DNA from 3 places in the Colwellia sp. Bg11-28 genome. Region 2 is predicted to be linked to each of the others. Evidence: predicted binding sites of a transcription regulator. Region 2 holds the regulator's gene; each other region holds the start of a gene.
The links. The regulator sigma-54, encoded in region 2, starts transcription at its own class of promoters, with help from an activator protein. The targets are predictions, from matches to a motif close to GTTGGCACGNNNNTNGNNT.
Positions count from the first base shown of each region.

Region 1 (10,878 bases), on a different contig from region 2:
ATTACCATTATTTAAACCTAGTGATGCGCTCTGGTCTGCACGTTGGCGGTTATAACCATCTGTATTAACGTTGGAAATATTATGACCGGTTGTCGCCAGCTGCTGTTGAGCAGCTAATAAGCCACTCACACCTGATTGGTACAAACTCACTGACATAATATTGTCTCCAATAACAAAGCATACGGGTAAGCAGCTTGCTATAAATAATGTTTCATGAAAGGTTGCAGCAATTTTATGCTCGCCTTATGGCGTAACCCTTCCCTAATGTGCTCAGATAACTTACTAAAATAATTTACTGAGCTGATCTACTTGGCTATTTATTTAGCCAAAAGATTAGTAACAGTTTTCAACGTGCCTAAAATTTTGTCAGCATATTGAGGATCTGTTGCATAACCTGCTTTCTGTAAACCCTGCAGGAAGTGTTCCACATTGCCTGAGTCTTGCAATGCGTCTTGGTAGCGTTCGCTAGTAGAAAGGAAGTTTATGTAATCATCTACACTATCGGTAAGTGATTGATAGGTTCTAAAAGGCTCTGATTTTTTGATCATAGCGCCCTGTTCAAACTCTAAAGTATCTTTAGTGACTTTATCGCCAGCCCAACGAGAATCAGCTTTAATATTAAAGAGGTTGTTTGAACTGCTGCCATCTTGCTCTTTAATCATTTTTTGTCCCCAACCAGTTTCAAGCGCGGCTTGAGCAATAACCACTTCAAAAGGAACACCTAAAGATTTTTGTACTTTTTGGGCGGGCTCAATTAACGCGGTGACAAAGTCTTTGGGTTCATTAAAACTGTGATTTGATAAGGCTGTTGAATTTTTGACGCTTTCTGATTGGCCATTAACTTTATTTGTTCTTTTATCCACTTCGCGGATAACAAATTGATTTACAGCACTGTTCACTTGATTGCTAGTAATATTTTGAGGGTGATAGCTGCCCGCAAACGGAATATCAATATCGGGTTTAATTTGATTTTTATCTGCCAACATTTTTTCTATTAAGGAATTATGTTGGTTGTCTTTCTTGGCTTTACTGGTGTTATCATCGGTAGAATTAGCACTGTCTGTTATCTTCAAGTTTCCATCACTACGTAGTACTGAACTTGGTTTGAAAGTCCCATCATCACCACCGAGTTGTCTAACGATTAAATCAGTCAAGCCTAATGAACCATTAGAAGATAACTCAACCGCCATTTGTTCATCATGCATATCACGGTAGAACTTAGTTGATTCAGAGTTAAATGGGCTATCAGATTCAAGTACTTCTTGCGCTTTACGCATACTCGACAATAACATTTTCATAAAAATGGCTTCAAACTGCTGGGCCGCTTCTTGTAAAGCTTCCTTTTTGGCCTCGCCATCTCCTGCTCGCGATTGCTCACGAATATCATTTAAACCATTTAGATCAAGGGCATTTCGCGCTTGATCATAATTTTGTTTTTGGCTTGAATTGATATCCATAATTTCACTTACTTAAAATATAATTAATTACTGTTTATACAAGTATCATGCCTATATTATTAACTCAGGACTTTGCGTGACCGTGATCTTCGAAGTATCTAATCGAAAACCTATCAAATTTTGAAACTGGATCCCCGATTAACACACCACGGGGATGACGTCGCTGAAGTCTGTGCATAAGCACGTAAAATATTGACTTTAACTTTTGAACTATTAACAATTGCCAGTTTAGTTATTAACTGATTTACCTTTAAGTTGTATGTTTCAAGTTAAAGGATGAAGCACGGAGCTGACGAATGTCAGTGAGTACTCTTGACGCCTAAATTTAGCCCTACAGCGACAAGCTCAACTATATAATGACTAACTCGCCTCGTATCGCGCCGGCTTGATCTAATGCTTCTAAAATAGCCATAACATCACCAGGGCCTGCGCCTACTTCATTGATTGCGCGCACCAAGGTTTCTAATGTTACACCCGGTTTAAATACAAACATACGGGCATCAGAATTACTGACATTAATGTCCGATTGATTGGTCACTACTGTTTCACCTTCAGCAAAAGCATTCGGTTGAGAAACATCTTGAATTTCATTGATAGTGACTGTAATTCCCCCATGGGTAATAGCAGCAGCAAGCAATGTAACTTCTGAGCCAATAACAATAGTACCCGTTCGTGAGTTGACAATAATTTTTGCTGCTGGAGATGCGGGTTCAAACTCAAGGTTTTCAAGTACCGATAAAAAGCTGACTCGATCACTAATATCTCTCGGCGCTCTAACTTGTACAGACGTTGCATCAAGTGCTTTGGCCGAACCTTCAATAAGGTCATTAATGGTGTCAGACAACAGTTTCGCGGTAGTAAAATCAGAATGGCGTAAATTAAAGGTAATATGATCACCAGAGGAAAAAGGTGATTTAACTTCTCGCTCAACAATACCGCCATTGGCGATACGTCCAACGGTAGGAATATTCACTAAGACTTGTGAGCCATCTAAGCCTTGTGCCCCTAAGCCACTGACAATTAAAGAACCTTGCGCTACGGCATAAGCATTACCATCAATCCCCATTAAGATAGTCTGTATTAACGTACCACCTCGTAAACTTTGTGCACTACCCATACTAGAAACGGTAACATCAATAGTTTGACCTGGCTTGGTAAAGGCACTTAACTCTGCATGAACGGCTACCGCGGCAACGTTTTTTATTTTTGGTTTTAATTTATCTGGCATCGTGATACCAAAGTTACTTAGCATGGTTTTAAAACTTTGTTCGGTAAACGGGCTTTGCTCACCAGTACCCGGTAAGCCTACCACTAAGCCATAACCAATTAATTGGTTTGAACGTACACCAGCAACATCAGCTAAATCTTTAATGCGCTGAGCATTTGCTGACAACGAAGCCAAGAAGGTGAACAAGATAAATATATTTATTACAGTTTTCATACTTTAGTACCTTAAAAACACCTTAGAATACATCTTAAAATAAGACCTTTATCTCAGATCTTAAAACAACAGGAGGAATACTTTTACCGTGAGGTTCAACTAAAATGGCCACCAAGAGCTATTGAAAAACTTAACCAACCAACCTTGTTCATTGGAATCGGCAAAGCTACCCGTACCTGCATATTGAATACGTGCGTTGGCAACTTTGTTAGATAAAATAGTATTATTGGAATTAATATCTTTTGAGCGAATAACGCCAGTTAAGCGGATATATTCATCTCCATTATTTAACGTTAACCATTTCTCACCACGTATCATCAAATTACCGTTAGGCAACACTCTCAATACATGCACTGAAATATTACCGCTTAAGCTATTCCCTTGATCAGCTTTAGCATCACCTTTAAAATTTGAATCTTGGCTAATACCAAACTGTAATGACTCACCATTAATGCTAACGGGAACGCCACCTAAACCAGTTACCGCATCTAAATTAGTTTCATTTTCTTTTTTCAATTCTGTTTTAGCATTTTTCTTCGCTTGGGTTTTCTCACTCAAGATAACCGAAATAATATCGCCAACACGATGTGCTTTAGAATCTGAATAAATATTATTAACATAATGTGGTTTAAATAATGAACCAGAAGGAACAATGCGCTCTTCTTCTTCTTCAGGCATTATCGGCGCAAAATCAGGATCATTTGGCAATGCTTTACTTAACTCTACGGTATTACTACAAGCGGTAGTAACAGCAATTAATAAGCTGATTGAAAGTAACTTAATTGTATTTAGCCTACTTTTATTTTTCATCACTGCCTCCCATTTTTTAGATTACGAAAATAATGCTACATTTGTTGGTTGATATAACTCAGCATTTCATCAACCGCTGAAATCACTTTCGAATTCATTTCATAAACACGCTGGCTTTCAATTAAATTAACCAGCTCTTCCGTGGTATTTACATTGGATGTTTCTAAAGCACCCTGAACTAACATACCGTAACCTTCTAAACCCGGAACCCCTTCTTGTGGTGCTCCACTTACCGCAGTTTCGGTGTATAAATTTTGCCCTATCGATTGAAGACCTGTAGGGTTAACAAAGTTAATTAAGTTAATTTGGCCAACGACTGCTGGGTCAGGTTGTCCTTGTAGCGTCACTGAAACCTCACCATCTTGTGAAACAATAATACTCAAGGCATCTTCAGGAATAGTCACTTGCGGTTGGATCATATAACCAGCACCTGGGGTAACCATGTTACCTTCATCATCCATGGTGAATTGACCATTACGACTGTATGCAGAACTACCATCCGGCATTTGAATTTCAAAAAAACCTTCACCTTGAATCATTAAATCAAGGGCGTTATCTGAGGTAATCATGTCACCTTGGGTATGAATTTTTTGTGTCGCGACCACTTTAGTACCAGCACCCAACATTAAACCAGAAGGCGCTTCAGTATCTTGCGCAGTTCGACCACCTGGTTGATTAATATTTTGATAAAGTAAATCTTCAAATACTGCACGGCTTTTTTTAAAGCCGATAGTACTGGCGTTGGCAAGGTTGTTAGAGATTACCGCAATATCTTTGGTTTGCGCATCTAAGCCTGTTTTACTGATCCATAATGCTGCGTTCATACATCACCTCTGATTGAGTAGTAGCGTTTAGCTGAGTTAATTTTAGTTAAGCTAAACATGACTGATAGATTGCTATGCTTAGAAAGCACGTAATAATGAAGAAGCACTTGAATCAATTTCTTCTGCTGTTTTCATCATTTTTAGTTGCATTTCAAACTGACGCTGTAAGGCAATCATGTCTGTCATTTCATTAATAGGGTTAACATTACTCGACTCGAGTGCGCCACCAAGAACATTGACATTAACATCGGCAATTAATTGGCCACCATTTTTGGCACGAAAAAGACCATCATTACCTTTATCAACAAGTCGAGTGTCTGGGTTAACCAGTTTAATACGACCAACTTCTTCTTGAACACTGCTAGGTGCACCTGCTGGCTGAACCATGATAGTGCCATCGCGAGAGATTTGAATATTGTTAATCGGTAACGGCAGGGTAATTGGTCCATTCTCACCAATCACTAATTCGCCATCATTGGTTTCTAATGCACCCGTTTCTGTTAAACGAAAGTGACCGCCACGAGTATAAGCTTCTTGCCCATCTTCGGCTTGTACGGCAAAAAAACCTTCGCCTTCAATAGCCATATCTAAAGAGCGACCAGTATGGAGAATAGATCCAGAGTCAAAATTTTGGCTAGCACGTTCTGTCATTGAAAAAACACGCGAAGGTAATCCTTCGCCAAATGCTTGCATACTTCGCGCTTGTGCTAAATCAGCTTTAAAGCCTGTAGTTTTAGCATTCGCCAAGTTGTTGGCATTGATTGATAAGGCTTGCATATTTTGTTTAGCGCCACTCATGGCGATATAAAGCAACTTATCCATAATGTATTTCCAAAAAAGTAAAAGGTTATACTTGATAAATGCAAATAGAGTGCCAGCTATTGTAAATAGTTAACGAGTGGTTTAAATGCTAATGGATTTTTTGACTGGTTACGGGGGTGTAACAATAAAAAAGCTGCTAGTTAAGTAGGTAATACTTAACTAGCAGCTTTATACCCAAGCTACTTGAAGAGGCGTATTTCAGGAAGCTTAGGTATAATTGTAGAACGAAGACTAGCGTTAGTTTGCTAGCAAAGGAGTTATCTTTCCAATTATCTAATTTGTAAAATCGTTTGGTTCAGCTGATTATCAACTTCTAACGCTCTCGAGTTAGCTTGGAAATTACGTTGTGCTGAAATTAAGTCAATTAACTCTGTGGTTAAGTTCACGTTCGATTGCTCTAATGCAGAAGAGTTAATTGTACCAAAAGTACCTGAACCAGCTTCACCCGCAAGGGCTTCCCCTGACACAATACTTTCTTTCCAGTTGGTGCTACCTGTTTGTGATAAACCTTGTTCGTTGGCAAAATTCACCATAGCAATACGTGCTAAAGGCTGAGAAGTACCATTACTATAAGTCGCTCTAACTAATCCATCAACGCCAATATCAATACCAGTTAATCGCCCCACCGCTAAACCATCTTGATTTAAGGCTGTTACTTCAAAATTTGAAGCAAACTGTGTAGGCTCATTAGGGTTCGGTGCTGCACTATCTAAATTAAAATCAATTTTAACCGTTTGAGTTGGATCAGCACCATTAGGTAAATGGCCAGAGAAATCAACGGTTCGGATGCCACCGTTAGTTGGTGATGGCGACTGAGAAATAAAATCACCAGACGAGTTATACGTTAAACGCGCCCCTTTTGTTCCTGTGCCACTAACAGGTGTTGTTGCTGAAATTGCAGTGGCCAATGCCGTTTTTGTTGCATTAAGCGTCGCTAAATCAGCTGCAGAGGGTGCGGCTATGGCATCATACACACCTTGTGCGGTCGCCACATCTGTAGTTCTAGTAACAACTAAAGCATCTGCTGGTGTCTGCACAGCAGGATTATCATCTAAGTCGATAGGTTTACCATCGACAGATGCAAACATCATCCATTGGTTAGGTGCGACTGCTGGGTCATCTTTAACAAAGAAATAAGTCATAATATGACTATCACCTAATGAATCAAAAATAGTGACTGAAGTCGAGTTATTAAATGTTAGTGGATCTTCTGGGTCGAAATTAGCGGGTGCGCTGGTAATATAGCTATCACCTGCAGGTAAATTCATTCGTACATCGACTTCACTGGTTTTTGTGGGTGCGCCCGATGCCGTAGGGATCCGAATGGGCTCTGCAGTACTTAAACTTACTGAAGCTGATGAGCCATCAGGATTGACAGGAAAACCTAAAAGATGACCACCTTGCGAGTTAACAACAAAATTATCTGAATTTAACTTAAACTGACCGGCACGTGTATAGGAAGTTTCTAAAGAACCAAGCTCAGGGACTGTGGCAAAAAAGCCATTACCTGTAATAGCTAAATCAAGCGCATTATTGGTAAATTGAATACTACCTTGAGAGAATTGCTGCGCAACATCTGCTGTTAAAACACCGTCACCTACTTTAGTTTTACCTGAAGCAAGCAATGATGATGCATAAACATCAACAAATTCAGCGCGTGACTCTTTAAAGCCAACCGTATTTACGTTAGCAATGTTATTTGATGAAACATCTAAGTCTTTTTGTGCAGCGTTTAATCCGCTTAATGCAATATTAAATGACATAATTTAATCCTTTTAAAATTCGATATTTTGCTTAACACCTGTACTGCTCGATACTTGTGCTGTCAGGTAAAGTTTATAATTTTTGTTTAATTGCTTTTACGATAAGACCTAAGTCTCGCCATCGGATACTTCAACTACATCTGATAATGCCATAGCGCTGCCACCATTAAGGTTAAGCACTATTTTTCCACCGGTACCTGCTAACGTAACACTATCAACTTTACGGTAGGTTTGGGCTTCTAACTCTGATGCTTTGCCTTCGACCAAACCAACAATACGAAAACGGTAAGCACCTTCTGCAGCAGGTTCGCCTTTAGCCGTTTGTCCATCCCAAGTAAAAGTAAAACCGCCTGCTTTAACACTACCAACAGGGACAGTTTGAATAACTTCACCGGCAACGTTCTCAACATAAATATTCACATTACTGGCAGGCTTATCAGATACCAATTTGCCTTTAACTGCTTCACCTTCTGCCATACCAAAGACATTATCTTCAACTAAAACACTTCGACCCACGAGAGAAGATGCTTGCAACGCTTGGCTGGAAGTCATCGACGTTGCAAAGCTATCAAATGAAGTATTAAGTTTCTGAACACCATCCGTTGTAGAGAAGGCAGTCATTTGTGAAATCATCTCATTATTATCAACAGGTTTGGTTGGATCCTGGTTAGATAACTCTTTAGTTAATAAAGCAAAAAAGTCAGCTTGTGTAAGCATGCCTTTATCTTGCTCTGCAACTGTGTATTCTTCTTTCTGCCAACGGATAGCATCTAACGGGCTAACACCCTTAACTGTTTCCATTATCCACTCCTACCTTTTGCAATAGACTAAATGACATATCAAAATTGCTCACTATCTTTGCCCTAACTGTAATGTTTTATTTAACATATTTTTGGCAGATTCAGCCAACTGCACATTTGTTTGATACGAACGAGACGCCGAGATCATGTTGGTCATTTCTTCGATGACATTGACGTTCGGTTTGTAAATATAACCCTCTTTATCAGCCATTGGATGACTCGGTGCATATTCCACATTTAATGGTTTATCACTTTCAACAATACCCAAAACATCAACACCAACCCCACTACCATCATTTTTCCCCTGTCCTGCGGCAGCTTCTTGCATGGCAGCGGCAAAAACAGGGTGTCTCGCACGGTAAGTTTTATCGGCACTGCTACTAACACTATCAGCGTTGGCAATATTACTCGCGGTAGTATTTAGGCGGACTGATTGTGCGCTCATACCACTACCGGTAATATCAAATACGTTAAAAAGACTCATAATTATTGACCTCCACTGATAACTTTCTTCATGGCTTTAATTTTTCCATTAAGAAACTGAATGCTTGCTTGATATTCCATTGAGTTTTTTAAATACAAGTTTCGCTCCACTTGTACGTCAACCGTATTACCGTCGCCTGTGTCAGGGTTATTAGGTACACGATAGTCAACGGAATTATTTAACTCTGTTCGTATATCAAAGTGTTTATCATTGGTGCGAGACATGCCCATTTTTTGCTTGTTTGCCGCTTGTGCTAGTGCTTGATTAAAGTCTAGCCCTTTAGCTTTGTAGCCTGGGGTATCTGCATTGGCAATATTACTGGCGATAACTTCTGCACGTTGAGAGCGAATAAGCATGCCCTGTGTATGCAGTTGAAAGCCTTTATCAAAACCTATAGCCATATTAGCCTCACAATGATTAACGATTAGCTAAAAGGAATACAAAATTTGTGCCAGTTAGTAAATCAATAGAGGATAAAGAGTTAGGTATGAGACTAGAATGAGAGGGCTAACAGCAAGGAAGAATCGCTGTTAGCGGGGTGGAGAGATTGCGTTATTTTTTCTGGTAAACAATACCAGGATTACAGCGTAGCATAGTAAAATCTTGATTTATTCCAGATAAAGACTCCGAAGCGCCTAAAAATAAATAGCCATCGTTATTCAACACGCCATGAATTTGACTAATTATTTGTGTTTTTATCTTTGGGGAAAAATAAATTAATACATTACGACAAAACACGATATCGAAACGGCCCATTAGGCTATAACTATTGAGTAAATTAAGTGGTCTAAAGCTCACCATTTTCTTTACTTCGTCTTTTATTTTCAACATACCGTTATCACCCGGCTCAAAGAAGCGTTTCTTTCGCTCAGCAGATAACCCTCGAGCAAGTGCTAGGCTATCATAGTGACCGTATTTGCAATGCTCCAACATAGTCGTTGATATGTCAGTACCAATAACTTGTACTCCACGTGGGAATGCACCAGGATTTTTTTGTTGATATTCCAACACGGCCATCGCAATGGAATATGGTTCTTGACCAGAAGAACTTGCCGCAGACCAAATTTTAACCGGTGTTTTACGATTGGCAAAATCAGGAAGCAACTTGCTTTGAAGTAACTTAAAAGGATAGTCATCACGAAACCATAAGGTTTCATTAGTGGTCATAGCATCTATAACCGCGGCACGCATTTGCCGCTCAACAGGAGTTAACGTACGATTGACTAACTCTGTCAATGAACTGAGCTCAAATTTAGCCATTAATGGCGCTAATCGGCTTTTAACTAAATATTGCTTATTTTCGCCGAGTACTATGCCACATTGCTGCTCTAAGAAGGTTCTAAATTGGTTGTAACTTTTTTCATCAAGTTCTCTTGCTGACACTATTGCTTCCTACTTATTTCGTATTTTCCTAAACCCTCCATCAATTGGAGAGTCGTCGTTAACTTTCGATAACAACTATTCAGCTATATACCTGTTCCACTTGAATATGCATGATTCAGCTGGAATTAGAAACGCCTTTAGTCAAGGCATTGATTGAAGAGAATGGTTGCTCCCTTGTCGAAATCAATAACGCAGCATAAAGCGTTTCTAAACCATCCCCTTGGGGAAGGCTGCGCAAATCATACTCTGCGTTACATTTCTTTTTAAGGGAATAACCCTTAATAAAAAATGTGCCTTAATGATGAATCGCTCAGACTTCCTGAAACGAGCATCTTCAAGTTGAGCGGGTATACTCAGAGTTAATCTTCTATTTTTAACCATTTCTTCACAGCAGTTGCTAGCTCATCTGGATGAAACTTTGGAATAAAATCTTCTGCACCAACTTTTTCCACCATCGCATTATTAAATACACCACTTAACGAAGTGTGCAATATAATTGGCATTTTTGACATGCGATCATTACCTTTTACCTCTGCGGTTAAAGTATAACCATCCATTTCAGGCATTTCGATATCAGAGATCATCAACGCCACTTTTTCAGTGATGCTATTTTCACAAGTCGCTTCAATGGCCAATAATTGCTCTAAAGCATCACGACCATTTTTAGCTAATACCATATTAATACCTAATGGCTCTAATGCTCTTCTAACTTGATTTCTTGCAACGGTTGAATCATCTGCAATCATCACCAACTTATCGCCTAAGTTTTCACCGATAGAAACATCGATGATGTCTTCACTCACTTCAGTAGAAACAGGACTAATTTCATTTAAAATTTTCTCAACATCTAATATTGATACCATCTGACCGTCTATTTCAGTCACCGCAGTTAAGTAACTAGATTTACCAGCACCTTCTGGTGGTGGCATCACATCAGCCCAGCTTAAAGTCACTATACGCTCAACACCGGCAACAAGAAAACCCTGCACACTTCGGTTATATTCAGCAATAATAATATAGCTTTCAGCTGTTTGTTCAATTGCCGGACCGCCCGTTGATTTACTTAAATCAATAACAGAAATAGTTTGCCCTCG
Region 1 covers NZ_PJBA01000004.1:233,711-244,588, reverse strand. The annotation lists gene flgK (flagellar hook-associated protein FlgK) at 1-156, opposite strand, end outside; gene flgJ (flagellar assembly peptidoglycan hydrolase FlgJ) at 318-1,457, opposite strand; gene CXF79_RS04890 (flagellar basal body P-ring protein FlgI) at 1,807-2,898, opposite strand; gene flgH (flagellar basal body L-ring protein FlgH) at 2,998-3,708, opposite strand; gene flgG (flagellar basal-body rod protein FlgG) at 3,744-4,532, opposite strand; gene flgF (flagellar basal-body rod protein FlgF) at 4,611-5,354, opposite strand; gene flgE (flagellar hook protein FlgE) at 5,624-7,117, opposite strand; gene CXF79_RS04865 (flagellar hook assembly protein FlgD) at 7,226-7,918, opposite strand; gene flgC (flagellar basal body rod protein FlgC) at 7,970-8,401, opposite strand; gene flgB (flagellar basal body rod protein FlgB) at 8,404-8,802, opposite strand; gene CXF79_RS04850 (CheR family methyltransferase) at 8,954-9,784, opposite strand; gene CXF79_RS04840 (chemotaxis protein) at 10,144-10,878, opposite strand, start outside.
Region 1: the regulator sigma-54 is predicted to act here: its motif matches at 8,839-8,857, upstream of flgB (flagellar basal body rod protein FlgB).

Region 2 (10,878 bases):
CAAAAAATTGATTTATTACATCAAGTTGAAGCACATGCGCGCCAAGTTGATAGCCGTGTTAAGCAGGTTATTGCCAGTATATCAGGTGTTTATGAAACTATTTTAGTGAGTGCAAGTGATGGCACTTTTGGTACAGATATTCGTCCATTAGTTCGCTTAAATTGTTCAGTATTGGTGGAAGAAAACGGCAAACGTGAGCGCGCAAGTGCTGGTGGTGGTGCTCGTACAGATTACAGTTACTTTTTTGAAGTTGAAGCGGGAGATAACAAACCACGTTACCTTGCTTATGCTGAAGAATCTGTTAGACAAGCATTAGTTAACTTAGTCGCCATTGAAGCCCCTGCTGGTACTTTTCCTGTGGTATTAGGCGCAGGTTGGCCTGGTGTGTTACTACATGAAGCAGTAGGGCATGGTTTAGAAGGTGACTTTAACCGTAAAGGCTCTTCAGCGTTCTCAGGTAAAGTTGGTCAACAAGTGACTTCTGAGCTTTGTACCATTGTTGATGATGGTACATTAGCCAATCGTCGCGGTTCAATATCTATTGATGACGAAGGAACGCCTGGACAATATAATGTGTTGATCGAAAAAGGCATATTAAAAGGCTACATGCAAGATAAGCATAATGCTGGCTTAATGGGCGTGAAACCAACAGGTAACGGTCGACGTGAATCGTATGCGCACTTACCTATGCCACGAATGACTAATACGTATATGTTAGCAGGGGAGTCTAGTCCTGAAGATATTATTAAGTCGGTTAAAAAAGGTATTTATGCTCCAAACTTTGCGGGTGGACAGGTAGATATTACTTCAGGGAAGTTTGTTTTTACCAGTTCAGAAGCCTACTTAATTGAGGATGGTAAAATAACGTCACCAGTTAAAGGCGCTACGCTAATAGGTAATGGACCTGAGGCAATGAAACGGATCAGTATGGTCGGTAATGATTTAAAACTTGATGCGGGTGTTGGTGTTTGTGGTAAAGATGGTCAAAGTATACCTGTAGGTGTTGGTCAACCTACGTTAAAAGTTGATGAGATGACTATCGGTGGTACGCAGTAATGAGTTAATTTGAATACATCAGCAAGTATTAATATCCAAAATACTTGCTGATATTCACTGTTTTATTTAAGCATTTTCTTTTAGGTAAGTGAAAAGATTTTTATAGTGCTTACCTAATTTCTCCGCTTTTTTCTCTTTTGCTGCATGGCGAATCAACTGCTTAATTTTTTGGCGTTCGATTTGTGGAAATTCAGTAATCAAAGCTTCAACAGCGTCATTTCCCTGATCAATTAATTCATCTCTAATCGCTTCTAAACGAACAAACTTTGCCGTTTCTTGTTGATGTTTATTAGCCATAACCTCAATAGCATGATGAATGGGCTCAAGGTCGGTTTCCAAAAGTATTCTAGCGGTGTGACGAATATGACGACGTAAAGCTTCATGTTTATTGCTGATCTTATCAGCTAAAATCATCGCATCTTTTATGTCTTCACTTAAAGGTAAGCGACTTCGTTGATGCTTAGACATTTCTATTAAGCTCTGTGCAAAATCTTGTAATTTATGCATTTCACGCTTTACTTCGCTTTTACTTTTTAACTCTTCTTCCATTTCTTCTGAAGATTCGTCGATATCGTTGGCTGACTGGGGCATAATAATGTCTAATACCATGTTAAAATAAATTATAATTACCCTTATTATATCACTAAATTAATTGAGGCTGTTGATCTTTTGCGGTCAAACCTTGTTCGAGTGAGAGTACTTTAATCACGACGAGCCGTGTGAACTAAGCAGAAACAATAAAAATAATCTTAAGTGTTCAACAGCCCCTACATTCTAGGTCGCTATTGAAGCCTTATTACTCCTTAAAAAGAAAAGAGAAAGTAGAAACCAATATGACCTTAGCCTCTAAATCGCATGATCCAATAACTAAACAACTTAGTGAAGTGAAAGAACGTGTTGCCACCGTACTTGAACTCGCTAAATCACTTGGCGCAGACGGTGCTGAAGTTGCTATGAGCCGTCAACAAGGTTTAAGTGTCAGTACACGCATGGGTGAAGTGGAAAATGTTGAATTTACCAACGACGGTGGTTTAGGTATCACTGTTTACCGTGAAGGCCGTAAAGGCAGCGCTTCTACAGCGGATTTGTCAGAGCAAGCATTACTTAAAACAGTTACCGCAGCAGTAAACATTGCTAAATATACCTCGGTAGATGATTGTTCAGGTCTAGCAGATAAGTCGCTTCTGGCAATGCAGCCAATTGATTTAGATTTATATCACCCTCATGAAATTAGCACTGAAGAAGCAATCGAACTCGCCAAAGAATGTGAGGAAAACGCCTTAGCCGTTGATCCACGAGTGAGTAATTCAGATGGTGCTAGCTTTGATACCTTTGCTGGTTTTAAGGTCTATGGAAATAGTCATGGACAGTTAGTGGGTTACCCAAGTACCCGTCATAGCTTAAGTTGTGTGATGATTGCCAGTGATGGTGATGACATGGAACGTGACTATGCATACACGGTTAATCGTGAGTTCTCTTTGTTAGAAAGCGCTAAAAATGTTGGTCTACAGGCCTCCCAAGAAGTTTTGTCACGTTTAAAGCCTCAAACAATCCCAACAGGTAAAGTACCAGTACTATTTAGATCTGATATTGCGAATACTATTTGGGGACATTTTATCGCAGCTATTAGTGGTGGAAATCTATATCGTAAATCATCTTTCTTACTTGATGAGATTGGTAAAGATGTTTTTCCTAAATTTTTGAATATTAGTGAAAGACCGCATATTGCCAAGGCGTTGGCGAGTAGTGCATTTGATAGTGAAGGTGTATTAACGCAAGATCGTGAGATTATTAGCCAAGGAGCATTGCAAACTTACTTGTTAACCAGTTACTCGGCTCGTAAGCTAGGATTAACGACAACGGGCCATGCTGGCGGCATTCATAACTGGTTGGTAGATGCCCAAGGACATGATGGCAGTTTTGACGCTATGTTAAAAACCTTAGGCACAGGTTTATTGGTTACTGAGTTAATGGGGCAAGGAGTAAATGTTGTTAATGGCGATTACTCACGTGGCGCGTCAGGATTTTGGGTAGAAAATGGTGAAATAGCCTACCCAGTAAGTGAAATTACCATCGCTGGTAATTTAGCTCAGATGTTTAAGGGGATTGTCGCTGTTGGCTCTGATGTGGATATGCGTGGCAGTATCCGTACTGGCTCTATTTTAATTGATGAGTTGCAAGTTGCCGGACATTAAAAACTAAAGTTATTACTATTACTATTACTATTACTATTATTCTTAGTTTAGTTACTAGTAAAGTGATTCATAAAAAAGCGTTATCAATTTTGCGATTGATAACGCTTTTTTAAAGATAAAATTAGGTGTTTCTATTTGGTAATGCACTAGGTAAACATAACTAGGTTAGTAAGAGCGTAGCGGTTCCTAAAAATGCGAAAATACCTACAACATCAGTTACCGTGGTGATAATAACGCTGCCTGCAAGCGCAGGGTCTATATTGAGGCGTTTTAATAACAACGGAATACTTACACCAGCAAGCCCGGCTGCAGTCATGTTCATCAGCATAGCGAATGCAATCACGCCGCCAAGCATTAGATCCTGCTTCCAAATCGCTACTACAGTCGCAATTAACGTCGCCCAAATAATACCATTTAAAAAACCAATAGCGACTTCTTTACTGAGCAGTGCGCGAGCGTTACTGTCACCGACATGACCTAGCGCCATACCACGAATAACAAGCGTTAAGGTTTGATTACCAGCAACACCGCCCATGCTCGGAACTAAAGAATTTAATACCGCCAAAATGGCTAGTTGTTGAAAAACACCCTCAAACATACTGGTAACAGCAACCGCCATTAATGCGGTAATCAGGTTAACACCAAGCCATAATGAACGCTGTTTAGTACTTTTAATGACGGGAGCAAAGGTATCTGCCTCATCATCTAAACCAGCCATACTCATCATGGAGTGTTCTGCATTTTCACGAATGATATCGATGACATCATCAATGGTAATACGACCTAGTAAGTGGCCTGCGTCATCAACAACGGGTGCAGAAAACCAATCATGACGTTCAAAAAGTTGCGCAACATCTTGCTCGCCCAACTCAGCTTGCACCGCTTCAACTTCAGCATTAATCAAACTAGAGACAATGGCCTCTGCTTTAGCTGTTACGATTGCTGCTAGTGATACTGCGCCAATAAATTTATTGTTACGATCAACAACATAGAAAGAGTCGGTTGCGTCAGGAAGGTCACCCTTAAGGCGTAAGTACCGTAATACCACATCAACCGTTACGTCCGGACGTAAGGTGATAGTATCGGTATTCATCATACCACCAGCAGTGTCTTCCTCGTAAGATAATGCTGTTTCGACACGACTACGGTCTTGCGAGTCCATCGAGTTCAGTACTTCATTATAAATACTGTCTGGTAGGGTACGGAAAACTTCAGCTAAATCATCAATATCCATGCCTTCGGCAACAGCAGCAAGCTTTTCAGGTCGCATGCTTTTAAGAATACCTTTACGAACTTCTTCATTAAGCTCTTCAAGTACTTCACCGTGAAAGTCAGGATCAATAAGTTGCCATAATACTGGGCGGCTTTTAGCAGTAGAAGACTCTAAAATAAGGGCTAAATCATAAGCAGGCATGTGCTGTAATAGTTTTCGCACGTAGACGAACATACCACTGCCAAGTGCTTCGTTGACTTGTTGTAATCTTTGTTGGTTATACTCTTGTTCTGATATTTCTGGCATAGCGACTCTGCTTCTGTAATGTATAGTGCACAGAAAACCCTCTAAAGAGTGTATCGCTGAGAACGTCGCGAAACGGAGGGTCATACCTATTGGACTAATTAATTGTACAACTTAGAACTACATTAGCGAGCTTAGAACAAGTGAAATTATTTAAATATAGTTATTCTACATTTCATTAATTTTATGATGATATCAGTTTGCTAATGAGTTCCCAAAGGGCGAGTACCTAATAAAGGCAAAGGCTTACATGCATCGTTATTTATATTGACAAGGAAATTACCATTCTCTTCAATTAATGCCTTACCCCTAAGCCTTTTCATTCTCGCTAAGTGGGCAATAAATTGGTCCACTTGGTATTATTATTGATGAAAAGAATAACAGCTTTCTTTGGAAAACAGCTGAAAGTCGGCTTAAGTTTATCGTAACTTAGTGGTTTTATCAGCTTTTTTATCTTATGAAGGGAGCTTTTATATAGTCTTTTTTATTCAGCTTCGTCGAACTTATCAGAAATAAGTTGGCATATTTCAGCGAGTGCCAACTGTGCGTCTTTGCCTTGTGCGGTGATATTTACCATTTTTCCTTGACCACCTGCTAGTAACATTAGCGCCATAATACTACCAGCGTCGGCTTCTTTACCGGCTAATTCTAGGGTGATTTTCGCGGCAAATTTTTGGCTTAATTGCGCTAATTTAGTTGCGGCACGAGCGTGTAAACCCAATTTATTACAAATGGTCACTTGTTGAGAGATAACATTCACTGTTGTGCTCACTTATTAGGTAGATTTAATATCAATATCTCTATGATGCGTTTGTATATCATCACGCTCTTTACGGAAGTTTTTAGCTAACATCTCAGCGATATAAACAGATCTATGCTTACCACCAGTACAACCAATGGCTATAGTGACATAGCTACGATTATTTCGTTCTAGATGTGGTAACCAAGTCATCATAAAACTGTTAATTTGCCAAATAAACTTAGTCACTATAGCTTGGCTGGCAAGAAAGTCTTTTACTTCTTGATCGACGCCTGTTTGACCTTTGAGTGATTTTTCCCAAAATGGATTAGGTAAGAATCTAGCGTCAAATACATAATCAGCATCAACAGGAATACCGTGTTTAAAACCAAACGATTCAAATACTAATACCATAGAGCCTGTTTTTTTACCTAAAATCCGCTCTCTGACTAAATCAGCCAATTGATGAGGGCTAAGTTGACTGGTATTTATATATAGATCGGCATTAGTAGATATAGGCTCGAGTAATGATTTTTCTAAAGCAATTGCTTGATCAAGTGCCATATTCTCTTTAATAAGGGGATGCAAACGGCGTGTTTCACTAAAGCGTCTGATTAAGTCATTATCATCGGCATCTAAAAATAACGTGTTAACGTCTACTGCTTTAGGTAAATAAGCAATAATTTCTGGGATATCTTCTGGGTCTTTCGGTAAGTTTCGAACATCGAGACTTACCGCAACGTTTTCATAGTCATTGATAACAGTATGGGTTAATGCCGGCAGAAGATTAATAGGGATGTTGTCTACACAATAATAACCAAGATCTTCTAAAACTCTTAGTGCAACCGATTTACCTGAGCCTGAGCGACCACTAACAATGATTAATTTCATTTATACTATTCCGAATGCGCGGCAACTTATACCCAAGCCACATGAAGATGCAGGTTTCAACTGGAATTAGAAACGCCTTTAGGCAAGACATTGATTGAAGAGAATAGTTATTCTCTTGTCGAAATCAATAACGTAGCATAAAGCGTTTCTAAACCAGCCCTATGGCGGCCCCTGAGCCGCTTATGCTCAGCGGTCCTGAAACACACAGCTTCAAGTGGCTTGGGTATATATATTGCTAGCTTGCTTGTTGAATTAAGTTATAGAGTGCCTGATTATCATTGCATTTTCGTACTTGCTTGATCATCTTTTTATCACTAAATAGTTTAGCAATATTTTGTAGCGTATCTAAATGTTCTTGGCAGCTATTTTCGGGCACAAATAAGGCAACAAAAATATCTACGTCTCTATTATCTATGGCATCAAAATCGATTGCCTTTTCTGTTGTTATTAACACCGCAACAGCTTTACTTGTATTGGGCAATCGACCATGTGGGATCGCAATACCGTTACCTATACCAGTGCTACCCATTTTTTCTCTATTGAGTAAACTATCTAATAGTTCATCTTGCTCTATATCAGTTATTTGAATCGCAGCGAGTTGACAAATTCTTTCTAGAATACGTTTTTTACTGGTTACTGCTACATCACAACTAGTACAGCTTGTTGTTAATATTTCGGATAATTGCATAATCGTGTTAATGGTTTTAAGGCGCCACTTACGCTAAATCATTTAGCTCAGGACGCCTGCTTTAATAGGCTTTAATTACTTTAAAGCGGTCTTTCGGGCTAACTCAACTTAATGATGAGAAACCTTAGCTTTATACTTAAGAATCTGCCTATCAAGTTTATCAACTAAGGTATCAATAGAGGCATACATATCGGTGTTGACTGCAGAAGCAAATACTTCACTGCCATTCATATGAACATTAGCTTCAGCTTTTTGATTAAGCTTTTCTACGGTAAGTACAACATGGACATTATTAATGTGATCAAAATGTCGTTCTAATTTTGAGAATTTTGTATCGACATATTCGCGCAATGAACTAGTTACTTCAACATGGTGTCCAGAAAGATTAATTTGCATAAACATGATCCTTTTATTGTAGTCTTCTAAAGTAAACTCTTACGTTGATTTGACGGTGGTATCGCTAATGATTCTCGATATTTAGCAATTGTACGTCGTGCCACTTTTATTCCCTGCTCAGCTAATAAGTTAGCCATTTTACTATCACTTAACGGTTTAGCAGGTGTTTCCGCTAAGATAAGTTTTTTAATCAAAGAACGAATTGCTGTAGATGAACATTCACCACCATTCTCTGTACTGACATGACTAGAGAAGAAGTACTTGAGTTCAAAGATGCCTCTTGGCGTGTGCATATACTTTTGTGTTGTAACACGTGAGATGGTGGATTCGTGCATATCAACAGCTTCAGCTATATCGTTTAGTACCATAGGTCTCATGGCTTCAGCACCATGTTCTAAAAAACCTTGCTGGCGTTGAACAATACAATTGGACACTTTAAGTAGTGTGTCATTGCGAGATTCTAAACTCTTAATAAACCATTTAGCTTCTTGCAAGTTGGATCTAATAAATTGTCCATCATCAGTTGACGACTTCATTGTTTTAGACATTGCCGCATACTGTTTATTAATCGACAATTTAGGTGCAGTATCAGAATTTAATTCAACGACCCAACGGCCATTTTTTTTCTCAACAGAAACATCTGGAATAACATACTGGTCATCGCCTTTAATTACCGCATCACCCGGACGAGGGTTCAAGCTTTGAATTAAACGCATCACTTCACGTAGCTGATCTTCTTTTAATTTGGTTTTACGCATTAACTGGCGATAGTCTCGATTACCAAGTAGATCGATATGGTCGTTGATTATTAATTTACTTTCTTTCAGGTAAGGGGTATCAGCACTAAATTGATTTAATTGAATAAGTAAGCAATCAGGAATGGAGCGAGCTGCGACACCAATAGGATCAAACATATTAATACGTTTTAATACGGCTTCTACTTCATCAAGCTCGAGCCCTTCAGTGCCAACACTCTCTAAGATATCTTCTGGTGATACAGTTAAATAACCGGCGTCATCGACTGCTTCTATAATAGCAATTGCGATGGTTTTATCAGTATCGCTGAAAGGGGTTAATTCCATTTGCCATAATAAATGATCTTGAATGGAATCAGTGGTTTCACCCTGATAGGTGTAGTCATCAGCAGGGCTACTTACTGCGCCAGTATTTGATACCCCAGCACTGTAGCTTTCTTCCCAAGTAGTATCTATATTTAGTTCTTCTGGTATATCACTTTTTTCCATCGCCTCAGTAGTACTGATTTCGTCAATACTGGCCTGCTGTTCTTCACTACCATCACCCGCAGGTTGATCCGTTTTTTCTTCATTAGTATTGGATGAAAAGGCTTCTTCAAGATTATTTTGTTCACTTGAATTATCACTTTGAGCTTTTTCATCAAGTTCAAGTAATGGATTGCTCTCTAAAACTTCTTGAATTTCTTGTTGTAACTCTAACGTAGACAATTGCAACAGCTTAATAGCTTGTTGCAATTGTGGAGTCATTGTTAAGTGTTGTCCAATACGGAGCTGTAGTGTAGGGCGCATCTAGGTTATATGATTTCCTATTTATTATTCTTAGTAGTTACGCTATTACAATGGGTAACTACTATTCTATTAAGCATTCTGGCTAAATATACTAGCCTATCGCTTTACTATAGCGTGAATTGTTCGCCAAGGTATACATCTCTGACTTTTTGATTAGCAAGAATTTGATCTGCATTACCTTGCGCAATAATTTCACCATGACTAACTATATAAGCATGCTCACAAACGTCTAATGTTTCTCTCACATTATGGTCTGTGATCAAGATACCTATGCCTCGCTGCTTTAAGTGTAAGATGATTTTTTTAATGTCGCCAACCGAAATTGGGTCAACACCAGCAAAGGGCTCATCTAATAAAATAAATTGAGGATCTGCAGCGAGTGCTCGGGCAATTTCAACTCTTCGTCTTTCGCCACCGGATAAGCTCATGCCGGTATTGTCTTTGATATGACAAATGTGAAACTCTTCTAATAAATTTTCAAGTTTCTCAGCGCGCTGGGTTTCACTAAGCTCTTTACGTGTTTGTAATATCGCCATAATATTATCAGAAACAGTTAGCTTTCTAAAAATTGAGGCTTCTTGAGGTAAATAGCCAATACCGCTTCGGGCTCTTTCATGCATAGGAGCAAGGGTAAGGTCTTGACCGTTGAGTTTGATCGAGCCATTGTCATTGGGGACTAAGCCAACAATCATATAAAAGGATGTGGTTTTTCCGGCGCCATTGGGGCCTAATAAGCCAACTATTTGTCCTGCGTCAACTTGCAAACTAACATTCTTAACGACTTGTCTACTTTTATAAGACTTCGATAAACCATCGGCAATCAGTGTATTTACAGGTGTTGTTTTCACTGTGTTAGTTGTCACTACTGTCGCCTTCTTTTTCTACTACCTTGTCAGTTGGTTTTTCTTCTTTAGATTTTTCGTAAGTCTCTTTCTGTTTCTTGAGTACCGTTGGTTGTAAAATAGTAGTAACAGGCTGATTATTAGCGCTCCGTGCTTGTAGTTTTTCACTGACAGTATTATAAGTTATTTCATTACCACTGACTTCACTTCCAGCTTGCTTGACTAGGGCATTACCTGAAATAATGATTGTATTCGAGTTAGGGCTATAGGTTATTTCATCTGCCTGCAAGGTAATTAAGCTACCATCTTCTAGTTGTTGCTCGAATATAGCAGGTTTGCCTTTTGCCAAATAAGTTTCATTTTTTTCATCATTCTTCTTATTAACTTGACTAAAGACTTTAACTACATCGGCGGTAATAGAAATAGAGCCTTGACGAATAATAACATTATCTAAATAACTGATAATTTTATTTTTTAGATCGGCATCTTGACTTTCAGCGACTATAATTATTTCCTGTTCCAAATCTTTTATTGCCGCCAAAGCGTTACTGACAAAGAGTAAACTTGAGGCTACGGCTAAAACTGAAACTGTTTTTTTAATTAAATTAACTTTCATCATGTTTTTTATAAATAGTACGTTCATGCTGGATTAAGGTCATTTTTTTTGTGTTTAAATCGATAATTAATCCTGAGCCGTACATGGTGAAATCTCTTCCCACCACAACAACTGATTGCTCTGAACTAATGATATTGGTTTTTAAATCTAATGCTATTGTTTTGCAGTGAATCTCTTTTATTAAGCCGTCAATTTCTGTCGCTTTAATATGTACTTGATTCTTTAGCTCTACACGGTTGTCTTTGTAAAGTGTCGCTTCTTGCGCACTGACCTTCCATGGCTGGCCTTCTTTTTGCGGATATAATGTGTAATTCGGCAATTCAAAGTAACTGACTTCCAAATCAGAGTAATGCTCCATTCTTTCTGCTTCAATAGTGTGGGAGAGTTGCCCTAAG
Region 2 covers NZ_PJBA01000018.1:815,863-826,740, reverse strand. The annotation lists gene tldD (metalloprotease TldD) at 1-1,056, shown strand, start outside; gene yjgA (ribosome biogenesis factor YjgA) at 1,123-1,647, opposite strand; gene pmbA (metalloprotease PmbA) at 1,890-3,251, shown strand; gene mgtE (magnesium transporter) at 3,412-4,770, opposite strand; gene CXF79_RS20745 (HPr family phosphocarrier protein) at 5,252-5,527, opposite strand; gene rapZ (RNase adapter RapZ) at 5,543-6,397, opposite strand; gene ptsN (PTS IIA-like nitrogen regulatory protein PtsN) at 6,633-7,085, opposite strand; gene hpf (ribosome hibernation promoting factor) at 7,194-7,481, opposite strand; gene CXF79_RS20725 (RNA polymerase factor sigma-54) at 7,508-9,025, opposite strand; gene lptB (LPS export ABC transporter ATP-binding protein) at 9,133-9,873, opposite strand; gene lptA (lipopolysaccharide transport periplasmic protein LptA) at 9,878-10,486, opposite strand; gene lptC (LPS export ABC transporter periplasmic protein LptC) at 10,473-10,878, opposite strand, start outside.

Region 3 (10,878 bases), on a different contig from region 2:
CAATGGTGTCACGGAACTGATCCATATTCTCTTTACCGAGACGTTCCAACTCTTCCATGTCATTTTTGAATAAACGGTTAGAGTTTTCCATACCGTGCATTAGCGAAGTAGATAAAATAGCACCTGGACGACCTGATGCGCCAATTGCAGCAGTATTGGCTTCTATCACAACAATTGCTCGATCAGGGTTTTGTTCTTTGGCTTGTACCGCCGTCCACAAACCAGTAAAACCACTACCAACAATCAATAAATCGGTGGTAATCGCTGTTGTGAGATGAGCTTCAGCAGCTGGACGATCTGGATTGTCTAACCAAAAAGGGGTGAATTTCGTGTTTTCTAATGCTAGTTTAGCTTGGTCTTGCACAGTACTAACTCCTCTATAATATTACATTGGTGTGAGCATCTATACCCGTTCCACTTGAAGATGCATGATTCAGCTGGAATTAGAAACGCCTTTAGGCAAGGCATTGATTGAAGAAAATAGTTATTCTATTGTCGAAATCAATAACGCAGCATAAAGCGTTTCTAAACCAGCCCCTTGGGGAAGGCTGAGTAAATCATACTCTGCGTTACATTTCTTTTTAAGGAAAGCCCTTAATAAAAAAATACGCCTTGATTATGAATCGCTCAGACTTCATGAAACGAGCATCTTCAAGTGGAGCGGGTATATAACAAAGTAAGTTATTTATAAAAGCCTTACTTTTATAAATACTCCTCGTACACACCATCTTAGTTTTATAGTACTAAGTTAACCTGATGAGAGTTTTTAGATACCCCCTAAAAGGTAGCTAATAAAATTTATTGGTGGGAGTTATTGTCCATCGACATAAAAAGATAAATGATCGACATCTTTGTCTAATGACTCTGATTGTAAAATATCAATAAACAAGGCTAATAGTTCTGACTGGCTTGATAAAAAGGTTTTGCTATAAATATTTTTTTTATGCATTTTTACTGTTTCGTAGCCAATGGTCATAATAGTGCCAATGGCTTTTGTGGAATGCCCTTGTAGCAATAGTTGGCATACCTGATATTCTTTCTTGGTTAGGATGTCTTTGCCGAAATTAAGCAGTACATTTTCAACATTTGAGTGGGTAGTTTCGCTGCTTTCACCAATCATAGCCAAGTGGCTATTACATAGGTTTTGAATGGGGGTTACTAACTGAGCAAAAAGTGTTTTATCCAAAGACGAGAACTTCTCACTATTGCCAAATCGAGAGATATCAAGGTGTAAACAATTATCCTTATCTATCGGAAATAGATAACCTACCTCATCAGTCAGTGATAAAAAATTAAAGTAAGAACTGTAACTGTTTGAAAACTCATCCGGCGCTATTTCATCTAGAGAAAAAAAGCCCTCTTTCCCTTTATCAGCAAACACTCGGTAGAAAGGATCTAGTACATATAAGCGTGTTAAATAGCGCCAAGACTCCTCACCATACAGCATGTTTTTTTTACCATCATTTCCATAACGATAATGTAACTTTGTATCTGCAGACTTATGAAATTGCAGAACAATTAGCTCATCAAAATCAAAAGTGATTTTAAAAAAGTCTTTCAATTTAGAATAAAAGTGCTCTGTACCAACATGCTGAGTTAGCTCAATTAGCGCTAAACTATATTTATCTAATTTCATAAAATGACCGCACTTAACAAAAGTTTCTACTTAATAATAGTAAAGTTTGAAATACAAACAAAACAGCGACTCAAAAGAGTCGCTGTTTCAAGCGATTACAATACCTAAACCAATATTGGTTACACTGTAGCTGTTTTCATTTTTTTCATGCCACGATAAGTAACTACTTCACCCATGATGATAACACCAATGGCACCCCATAATACTTCCCAAGCAACACCCTCGCCTGGTACATAAATAAATAACGTTATCGTTACCATTAATATGGCGGCACAAAGATAGGCGCAAGCTTTTACAAATTTAGGACTACCTGGAAATCTAAACGTGCCATCCTCTGCAATTTTGCCATTAATACCAATATGCGTTTCACGTATTTTAACAAATGCTGTACACACAGCAACGTAAGGCAACATAAAAATAACACCACTAAAAGCAAATAAAGACCAGAATAAATCTTCGTTATTACCCGCCATCACACCATATAAAATCAGTAATATTGAAGCAGAAATACCAAGTAATATAGACGCACCTACGGGTGTACCATGCTTAGATTCAACCGCAAACAATGCCGGTAATTCATCATCAATAGCCGCTTCTGCTGCTGCACGATTAGCACCCATTGCCCACGTTGCACCATTTGAGAAGAAGGTATAAAGTGCACCAACACCGAGAACAACAACGAAAGCATCACCCAATGGACTGCCACCGAAGAACTGACCTAAGGTATCCATCAAACCATCAACTACATCAACTTTATCAGCAGGTTGTGCAATTAATATCGCAGTAGTTGCTAAGATATATGCACCTACCACTACAGCAATTGATGAGAAAACAGCTTTAGGTAAATCTTTACGTGGGTCTTTCATTTCAGCGCTACTAGCACTGGCTAATTCAAAACCGAGCATACCGTAAACAACTGCAGGTAAATATTGTAAGCTCAAGCCGCCATTTTCTGTGCTTGGGATCATCGTAGCTAAGGTAAATTCATTTGCTATACCGTGCTCCATGCCATACAAGATGCCACCGATAATTAATAATGCAAAGATAATTAACTTGATCGCTGCCCCAATATTTGGGATCCATTTACCCACATTTAAGGCAACAATATTAACAAAAACCACAACCCATATCAGTACCACACCCATGATGATTTGTGCTGTTAGCGACATATCAGGCATGAATATTTGCGAGAATACGCCCGCAAAAAGAATGAAGATAGCAGGTACCCAAACGGCAACATTAGACCAGTAATACCAGCTAATTCGTGATGCCATTTTTTGGCCGTATGCCCTTTTTACCCAAGCATAAATACCGCCTTGTTCAGGGTAAGCTGATCCAAGTTCAGTACTGATAGCACCGAAAGGTACTAAAAAAAAGATAGTCAGTATTACCCACCAAAAGATAACTGTTGGTCCCATTACGGCCCCAGCAGCTAAGGTATCTAGTAATAATACGGCTGAAATACAGAATAAAAATATATCCCTTTTTCCAAGCGTTTTCTCATGTAAATGTAGCTCACTCATACTTTCCCCTAAGTTATAATTATAGACTGCACTTCAATAAACTCGCGTAATCCTTCAATTCCCCATTCACGACCATTTCCTGACTGCTTAAAGCCACCAAACGGTGCATGAGAATTGAAATAAGTGCCTTGAATATAACTTTGTCCAGCACGGATTTTTCGAGCTATTTGAAGTGCAGCATTTGCATCTTTTGCAAAAACACCTGATGACAACCCAAAGACAGTATCATTGGCAATTTTAATTGCTTCTTGTTCGTCTGAATAAGGGATCATACATAACACAGGTCCGAATATTTCTTCTTGTGCTATGGTCATGTCATTGGTTACATTGGTAAAAATAGTTGGCATTACATAAGCGCCTTGTTGTAATCGAGCGGGGATCTCTGGTCCACCGGTCACAAGTTCAGCACCTTCTTTAATACCAATATTGATATAGTCTAAAACTCTTTTTTGTTGTAAGGACGAGCTCAAAGGCCCCATGGTAACGTTTTCGTCTTGTGGGTCACCAACCACATTTTCTTCTGCTACGGCTTTGGCGATAACAATCGCCTGCTGATAAAGTGATTCAGGCACTAACATACGAGTTAATGCACAACATGTTTGACCCGAGTTAATCATGACATCTTCAACGCCATACCGAACAGCTGCAGCTAAATCTGCATCGTCAGTGATAATAAACGGAGATTTTCCACCAAGTTCCTGACAAACACGTTTAACTGTTGTTGACGCCGCTTGAGCAACTTTAATACCCGCTCCTGTAGAGCCAGTAAACGAAACCATATCAACGTCAGGGTGTGAACATAAATGCTCACCAATTTTGAAACCATAACCGGTAATTACGTTAAACACGCCAGCAGGTACGCCAACTTTGTCAAAGATTTCAGCCAAAATAAGGTCTTGCAAAGGCGTTTGCTCTGCGGGTTTAGCAACAATAGTACAACCGGTTGCCAATGCTGGACCTATCTTGCCAACTAATTGAGATAACGGGTAATTCCATGGGTTGATTAAAACACAAACACCAACTGCGGAATGACATTGCATCACGCCATGTTCTGTTGATGATTCATCAACATAAGACGCCATGTCGGCATAACCTCTAAAGGCGTCGATCGCGCCTTGCACTTGAATATCAAAAGCAAGATGTTTAGGACAGCCCATAGAGGTAGATATAGCACTCGCAAAATCATCTATTCTATTTTGCATTTCATCAGCAATAGCAGTAATTAACTGACTTCGCTCTGCTGGTGTTGTTGCTGACCATTGCGCAAATGCATATTTTGCTGCTGCTATTGCCTTATCAACATCTGCAATTGATGCACTGGGTGTTTTAGCGCAAAGTTCTGAGTTAGCCGGATTGATCACATCAATGGTGTCTTCAGTGTTTGGCAATTGCCAGTCACCATTAATATAGAGCTTGTTATATGTATACATTTTTTGATCCCGCTATAAAAATAATAACTTAGACTATGCTAGCCCTATCAAGTTAAGTACCCCCTTTAGGGGAGTACACAAACCAAACCATTCAAAACTCTATTTACAACTGTATAAATAACGAACTTATTTCATTGTTAACCAATAGATTATTTCAATCAGGGTGCAATTTTTTGTACTGCATTTTTTATCCGGCGGCTAAACATCCAGACGCTAATAAGTACAATTGGCATCAACAACGTCAAGGCTACTTCCCTATTAAATGTATAACCAAGGCTACTGCTGGCATCCAATAAATACTTGCACAGTGCCAGTACGTAATAGGTCATAATAATTACTGAAAGCCCTTCAACTGTTTGTTGTAAGTTGAATTGCATCTGCGCTCTTTTATCCATTGATGTCAGCAATGCTTGATTTTGTGCTTCAATCGCCATATCAATACGGGTGCGTAAAAAGTCACTCGCGCGATCGACTCGACTCGATAAATCATCAAGCCTACGTTTTGCCGCAAGTACGGTTCGATATGCCGGAGATAATCGTCGGTCGATAAAGGCACTAAAAGTCTGTAATTCATTAATGTCTTTTTCTTCTAATTCAGCCAACCGACTTCTTACCATTTCATAGTAAGCACTGCCTGCATCAAAGCGATAACGTGAGCTAGCGATGATTTCAGCAATATTAGCTGCCATTGATGACAATTCAGCCAGTTGTTTCTGCTCATCATTCGACGACTTAATATCTTTTTGCTTCTTGAGCAACATGGCCAATTGCGATTCCATTTTGCTGACTTTGATACTCACTTGTTGTGCAAGCGGAAAAGCCAATAAGGTCATATTTCGATAGGCTTCAATCTCTAATAGTGCTCTAAGCACGCGGCCACTTTGACATTCATTCAAACTAGTATTAACCAACAATATTCGGTTAAAGTTATCCTCATGTAACCGCAATGCACTGAGTATAATAGCCTCGCCATTATGTAATTCAGAGCCCATTAACCGCTGTCCCTCAAAATATTGACGTAAATGATCTCTTTCTAAGGTCACGCTTCCTTCACTTAACGCATCAATATGAACGGCAGCAATTAACTCACCTGATATCCCCTCAAGCCAATCAATGGGTACTAGCGCTACAGGTGGGCAGTCAAAGGGTTTCAATCCGCTGTCATGTATTAAAAAGGTGTAACTACTAAATTCTGTATGGCGCTCCCACCTAATTTCGTATTCACCCATTTTTTGGTAAAAACACGATGCATTGGCTAAAGGAGGATTGACGCTATATCGATGACATAACTCATGTAAGTGAGCTAATTCAACGGCTTGACTATCACCCTCTTGATGAAGAAAGCAAACTTGTGAAACGCGAAGCGGTACATTTGAAACAGGAAACGGTCTAGCATGTAAATCGGCATAACTTTGACTGAAATAGGCATGTTTATTCAGTTGGCCATACGCTTTATGATTCGGTTGAATAAAGATATTAGCTTTGCCTATCCCCAGTTTTTCCGGACTCTCATTCGCGGTAAAAAGTTCCAATCTACTTCCTCTTATTTTCGTCACTTAGCTTAACTAGTTCAGATCCAAGTCATCTTGGTTAGGTATCATTAAGTTAAACTAATTACTTAATAAGCGGACGCGCTCATTAACCGATTTAGTTGACCACATTGTTAAGCCAGTTCAGTCTTCACAATGCCTGCATTACTCCATTAACTCTGGCAGGATGAGTGATTACAATCTGCACTGTAATCTGTTTTATCTATTGAATAACAATTTAAGCTTATGTTAAATACAAAACAATACACGTTAAGTTTTACATCTATCAAACTTAATAGATCTTTTTGCACGCACAATCACCCATAAAAATGCCTCTCGATGAGTGTGAATTGTGTTTAAGGAGTACTTTCGTTTCAACAGATGAACTGGGTGGATTTACTAAAACGGCATTGCATTACTAACGTGAGTAATCCCCCCGTTCGGGTATTTATTAATCAAGTTACTTCTGAAATTGTAATAAGCTAATACTACACATTACGACAATAGGTAGAGTGATTATGAATAACCGTAACGAAGCAAAAACCTCTCAGGAGTTAAATACAGCAAGTAATGAAGAGAGCTTATCTCAGGAAGCTACTTTCAACTCTGATGTTGAATTCAGTAGTAACTTTGCAGTTAACTTACTTAAAAAACGCTTATATGTAGAACAAGAAGCGAATAGCTGTTACGTGCTCGGTTACAATTAATCGTCATTCAAAGTAATACTTCACTGAACAGTTCCCAGCCTTTCTGAGTCAGTGTTATACCATATAGATTCATACTCGATATCTACGCGGCACAGAACAGGCCTACTCATTACATACCCCTCCAACAGATAGAACAGTGCCTTTTAAAACTACGACCAGTAAGAATTAAGAAGAAGCAATAAGAAATAATAAAAAGGGCATATACCCTGAGGTATACGCCCTTTTCTGTAGTTAAGTCACCATTGCTCTTTATCTACGAATACAACCTGGAAAGCTACAAAGCATTTCAAAAATGAGGTTGGCTGCTAATAAGGAGGTATTACCTGAAGTATCATATGGTGGTGATACCTCAACTAAGTCAGCACCAATAAGATTAGTACCCCACATGCCACGAATGATCTCTAAGGCTTGTGGCGAGGTTAACCCTGCTGGCTCTGGTGTGCCAGTTCCTGGCGCAAATGCTGGATCAATACCATCAATATCAAACGTTAAATAAGTCGGTATATCTTCACCAATAACCTCACGCACCTCTTCCATTAAGGGAACTAACGATTTCAACCAACATTCTTCTGCCTGTACAACTCTTACGCCTCGGTCCACCGCCCATTGAAAATCACCCGCACTATAACCGGTTGCACGTTGACCAATTTGAATCATTTTTTTTGGGTCAACTAAACCTTCTTCAATAGCACGTCTGAAAATAGTACCGTGGCACTCTTTTTCACCAAACATAGAATCATTAATATCCGCATGGGCATCAACATGAACTAATGCCATCATGCCGTGCTTTTTATGCAAGGCTCTCAAGATAGGCAAACTGATAGTGTGATCGCCACCAACAGTCACTGGCTTAATATTACTCGCCATAATGGTATCGTAATGCGCTTCAATAATTCGAATAGAGTCAGCTAGATTGAATGTATTTATTGGAGTATCACCAATGTCTGCAATTTGGAAGCTGTCAAATGGCGCAGCTTTGGTATACATACCGTAAGGACGAACTAAGACTGATTCATTGCGAACAGAACGAGGGCCAAAGCGTGTACCACTTCGGTTACTCGCACCAATATCCAGTGGCACACCAACAATACCAATATCTAAGTCATTGCTTATTTCACTGCTTGGTAAGCGAAACATAGTACCTGGACCACCAAAACGTGGCATTTGATTACCGCCTAATGGCTGATTGAAATTATTATCTGTCATACTCTAACCCTCTTAAGTGCAATCCGTGTTCTTACACCTAATATTGTAAATTTAGCCTTGCTCTATTTAGTTTATTTATGAGCACGCTCTAATGCCTACAATGAATGTAGCAACTTAACGGTCATTTGGTTATACCCAAAAGAGGGTGAAAAAGTATTTTTATTGTATTATTTGAAGAATTTTAGTGGGAATACATCGAAAAACTAAGCATCAGCCCAGTATTACGTTGATGCTCGATTGGACTTAAATATCCATTTATACTGACCTAAAGATACTAATAGAACACCCTTGGAACCCTTAATAAAAAATAAAGGTAAAAAGGGCCCCAAATTACTCACCCACTTCTTCACTAACTCTGATTCCTTTTTCTTCGCTGTAAGCCTTTTAAAACAGCATTTATTATAAATTATTCATGCCATATTACTGAGAAGTTTCAGCAATAACCCGAAAGCAATATATTTAAAGTCCAATTAATTGATATTAAAGACAATAATATTATATACTATAGGGAAATCGTGCTACCAAGTAAATATGATATCTCTAGCTTATATATCTGGCCCCAAAGATAACTTACTTCAAAGAGCTATGGATAACGCTATTAGAAATGGTCAAAAACTAGGTATTGATGGTGACTTATTAGTAAATACCCGAATCGAGAGAAAAACTGAGTATAAAGAAACTGGAGATGATTTTTTAAAGTTCGTGAACGTCATGAATGTGTATTTGTAGAAGGGGATTTGGTTACAATAAAATCTAAAATCTAAAAGCTAATAAGTTATTTAAACGGACGCTAAACATAAAGGTCATGTCAGCATATTTTACAGCCTACAGTGTTAATCAGAAAAAAGACTAGATAAAACCATTTAAAACAATTGATTATGAACTTGGCGAGTTTTTTGCATTAACACTTAAATTAAAACATATTAATTAATACATATTTGGAAAAGCTTATGAAAATAATCAAATTAGCTAGCTTGTTGTTAATCTCTGTATTTGCTATGTCAGCAAATGCTTCACTTATAAGAACAGTGATTTCGGAAAATGGCGCTGGTACAAACGGCTCATGGTCTTTTGGTACTATATTCACAGTTGGTGCTACCGATCTTAATGTAACATCACTTGGAGCTTATGACTATTTAGGTAATGGTTTTTCTAGTGAGTCGATTAAAGTTGGAATCTTTGATGAAGTTTTAGGGACATTATTAGTATCAACAAATGTAAATTCTACTGATACTCTTTTAGGCTCATACCGCTATTCTTCAGTGAATTTTGATCTGCTTTCTGGTCAACAATATAGATTGGTGGCTGTTAGTGGTAATGATAACTACATTCAAAACTCTGGAAATTGGACTTACTCGAGTGATGTCACCATTGATGGGTTTGGTTATTGTTCAAACACATCAATCACCCAATGTGATAGTTTCTCAGAAAGTGATTACGGCATGGCAAATCTTCAGTATGGTTATGCATCTACATCAGTACCGGAGCCAGCTACACTTTTGATATTTGGTCTTAGCTTGGTTGGATTAAGTTTTTCAAGAAAAAATAAAAACACTTAATTACTTTAATTGCACATTTTTGATGTATGGAGGCTCTAATATTTATTGGGGCCTTTTTTATGCCTATTAAGCCAATAAAACAGGACTGTTAACAGTAGGTTAGATTTCGCTTCGCTCCATATTTTAACCAACCAATAAAAGTCTCTTGTTCGGGCGCTATACCTTATCTAATAAATAGAGTGAATATGTTAATCATTAAAGCTACTAAGGTGCACATCCCAGTAATTGCACGACTATTCGATTTGTATAGACAGTTCTATGAATGCAAACCTGATATTGCATTGGCAGAGCAGTTCATCTCGGAACGTATTGAAAAAGGTGAATCGACAATATTTCTTGTTGAAAAGGATGGTAAAACCTTAGGTTTTGTTCAAATGTATCCTTCTTTTTGCTCTGTTGACGCGGTAAAAATTTATATTCTTTATGATTTGTATGTTGATGACAGCGGCCGTAACTTAGGAGTATGTGCTTCATTAATGGATAAAGCCAAAAGTTATGCTAAAGCAGAGGGTGCTTCTCGAATAGATTTAATGACTGCATTTTCAAACAAAGCGGGTCAACATTTGTATGAGAAACTAGGTTATAAAAAAGTATCTGAAGACTTTCACAATTACTCGTTACAGGTAGAACAAGGCCTTTGAACGAAGCAAAAACAGTTGTATTTAAATGCTCGATTGGACTTAAATATCCATTTATCCTGACCTAAAGATACTAATGGAGCACCATTGGAACCCTTAATAAATAATAAAGAGAAAAAGGGCCCCAAATCAAATTCACACTTCATAGCTAATTCCGATAATTTAATCTCTCATTGTAAGTCTCTTTATAGAGATCAATTAGCTACTAAAATTGATGTTTTATTACTGAGTTTATGTTCCCTTGGTGCGCAGAGCGGAAGTTAGCTTCAAAATATTTGCGATATATTTTCTAATGGATTGACTGTGTCATATTACTGAGAAGTCTCAGTAATATCCAAAACCTAACAAAAATAAAATATATTTAGTTTATAAGACACTGAAAATATGGGATATTAATGCACATAAAATTAAAGTTATGGGACGGACATTACTGAGAAGTCTCCATAATAAGCTGTTATATGGCAAGGGATATGTTTGGCACTTCAACTGTACTTTTAGGCTCAGAAACTGATGATAAACTATTCGAGGCACTTAAAATTGTCTTGGCTAGCTTTGGTGCAACAGTTAAAGAAAAGAATTATAACGTCGTAGGTTCTCAGGAAATATCGGTTTGGGAAGCAAATATCAATTCTAAAAAAATTAAGATATAT
Region 3 covers NZ_PJBA01000003.1:166,015-176,892, forward strand. The annotation lists gene CXF79_RS03655 (NAD(P)/FAD-dependent oxidoreductase) at 1-364, opposite strand, end outside; gene CXF79_RS03660 (helix-turn-helix transcriptional regulator) at 812-1,636, opposite strand; gene CXF79_RS03665 (APC family permease) at 1,756-3,159, opposite strand; gene CXF79_RS03670 (aldehyde dehydrogenase family protein) at 3,168-4,589, opposite strand; gene CXF79_RS03675 (DUF3422 family protein) at 4,748-6,121, opposite strand; gene CXF79_RS03680 (hypothetical protein) at 6,637-6,825, shown strand; gene speB (agmatinase) at 7,075-8,031, opposite strand; gene CXF79_RS03695 (PEP-CTERM sorting domain-containing protein) at 8,982-9,590, shown strand; gene CXF79_RS03700 (GNAT family N-acetyltransferase) at 9,776-10,231, shown strand; gene CXF79_RS03705 (hypothetical protein) at 10,699-10,878, shown strand, end outside.
Region 3: the regulator sigma-54 is predicted to act here: its motif matches at 8,915-8,933, upstream of CXF79_RS03695 (PEP-CTERM sorting domain-containing protein).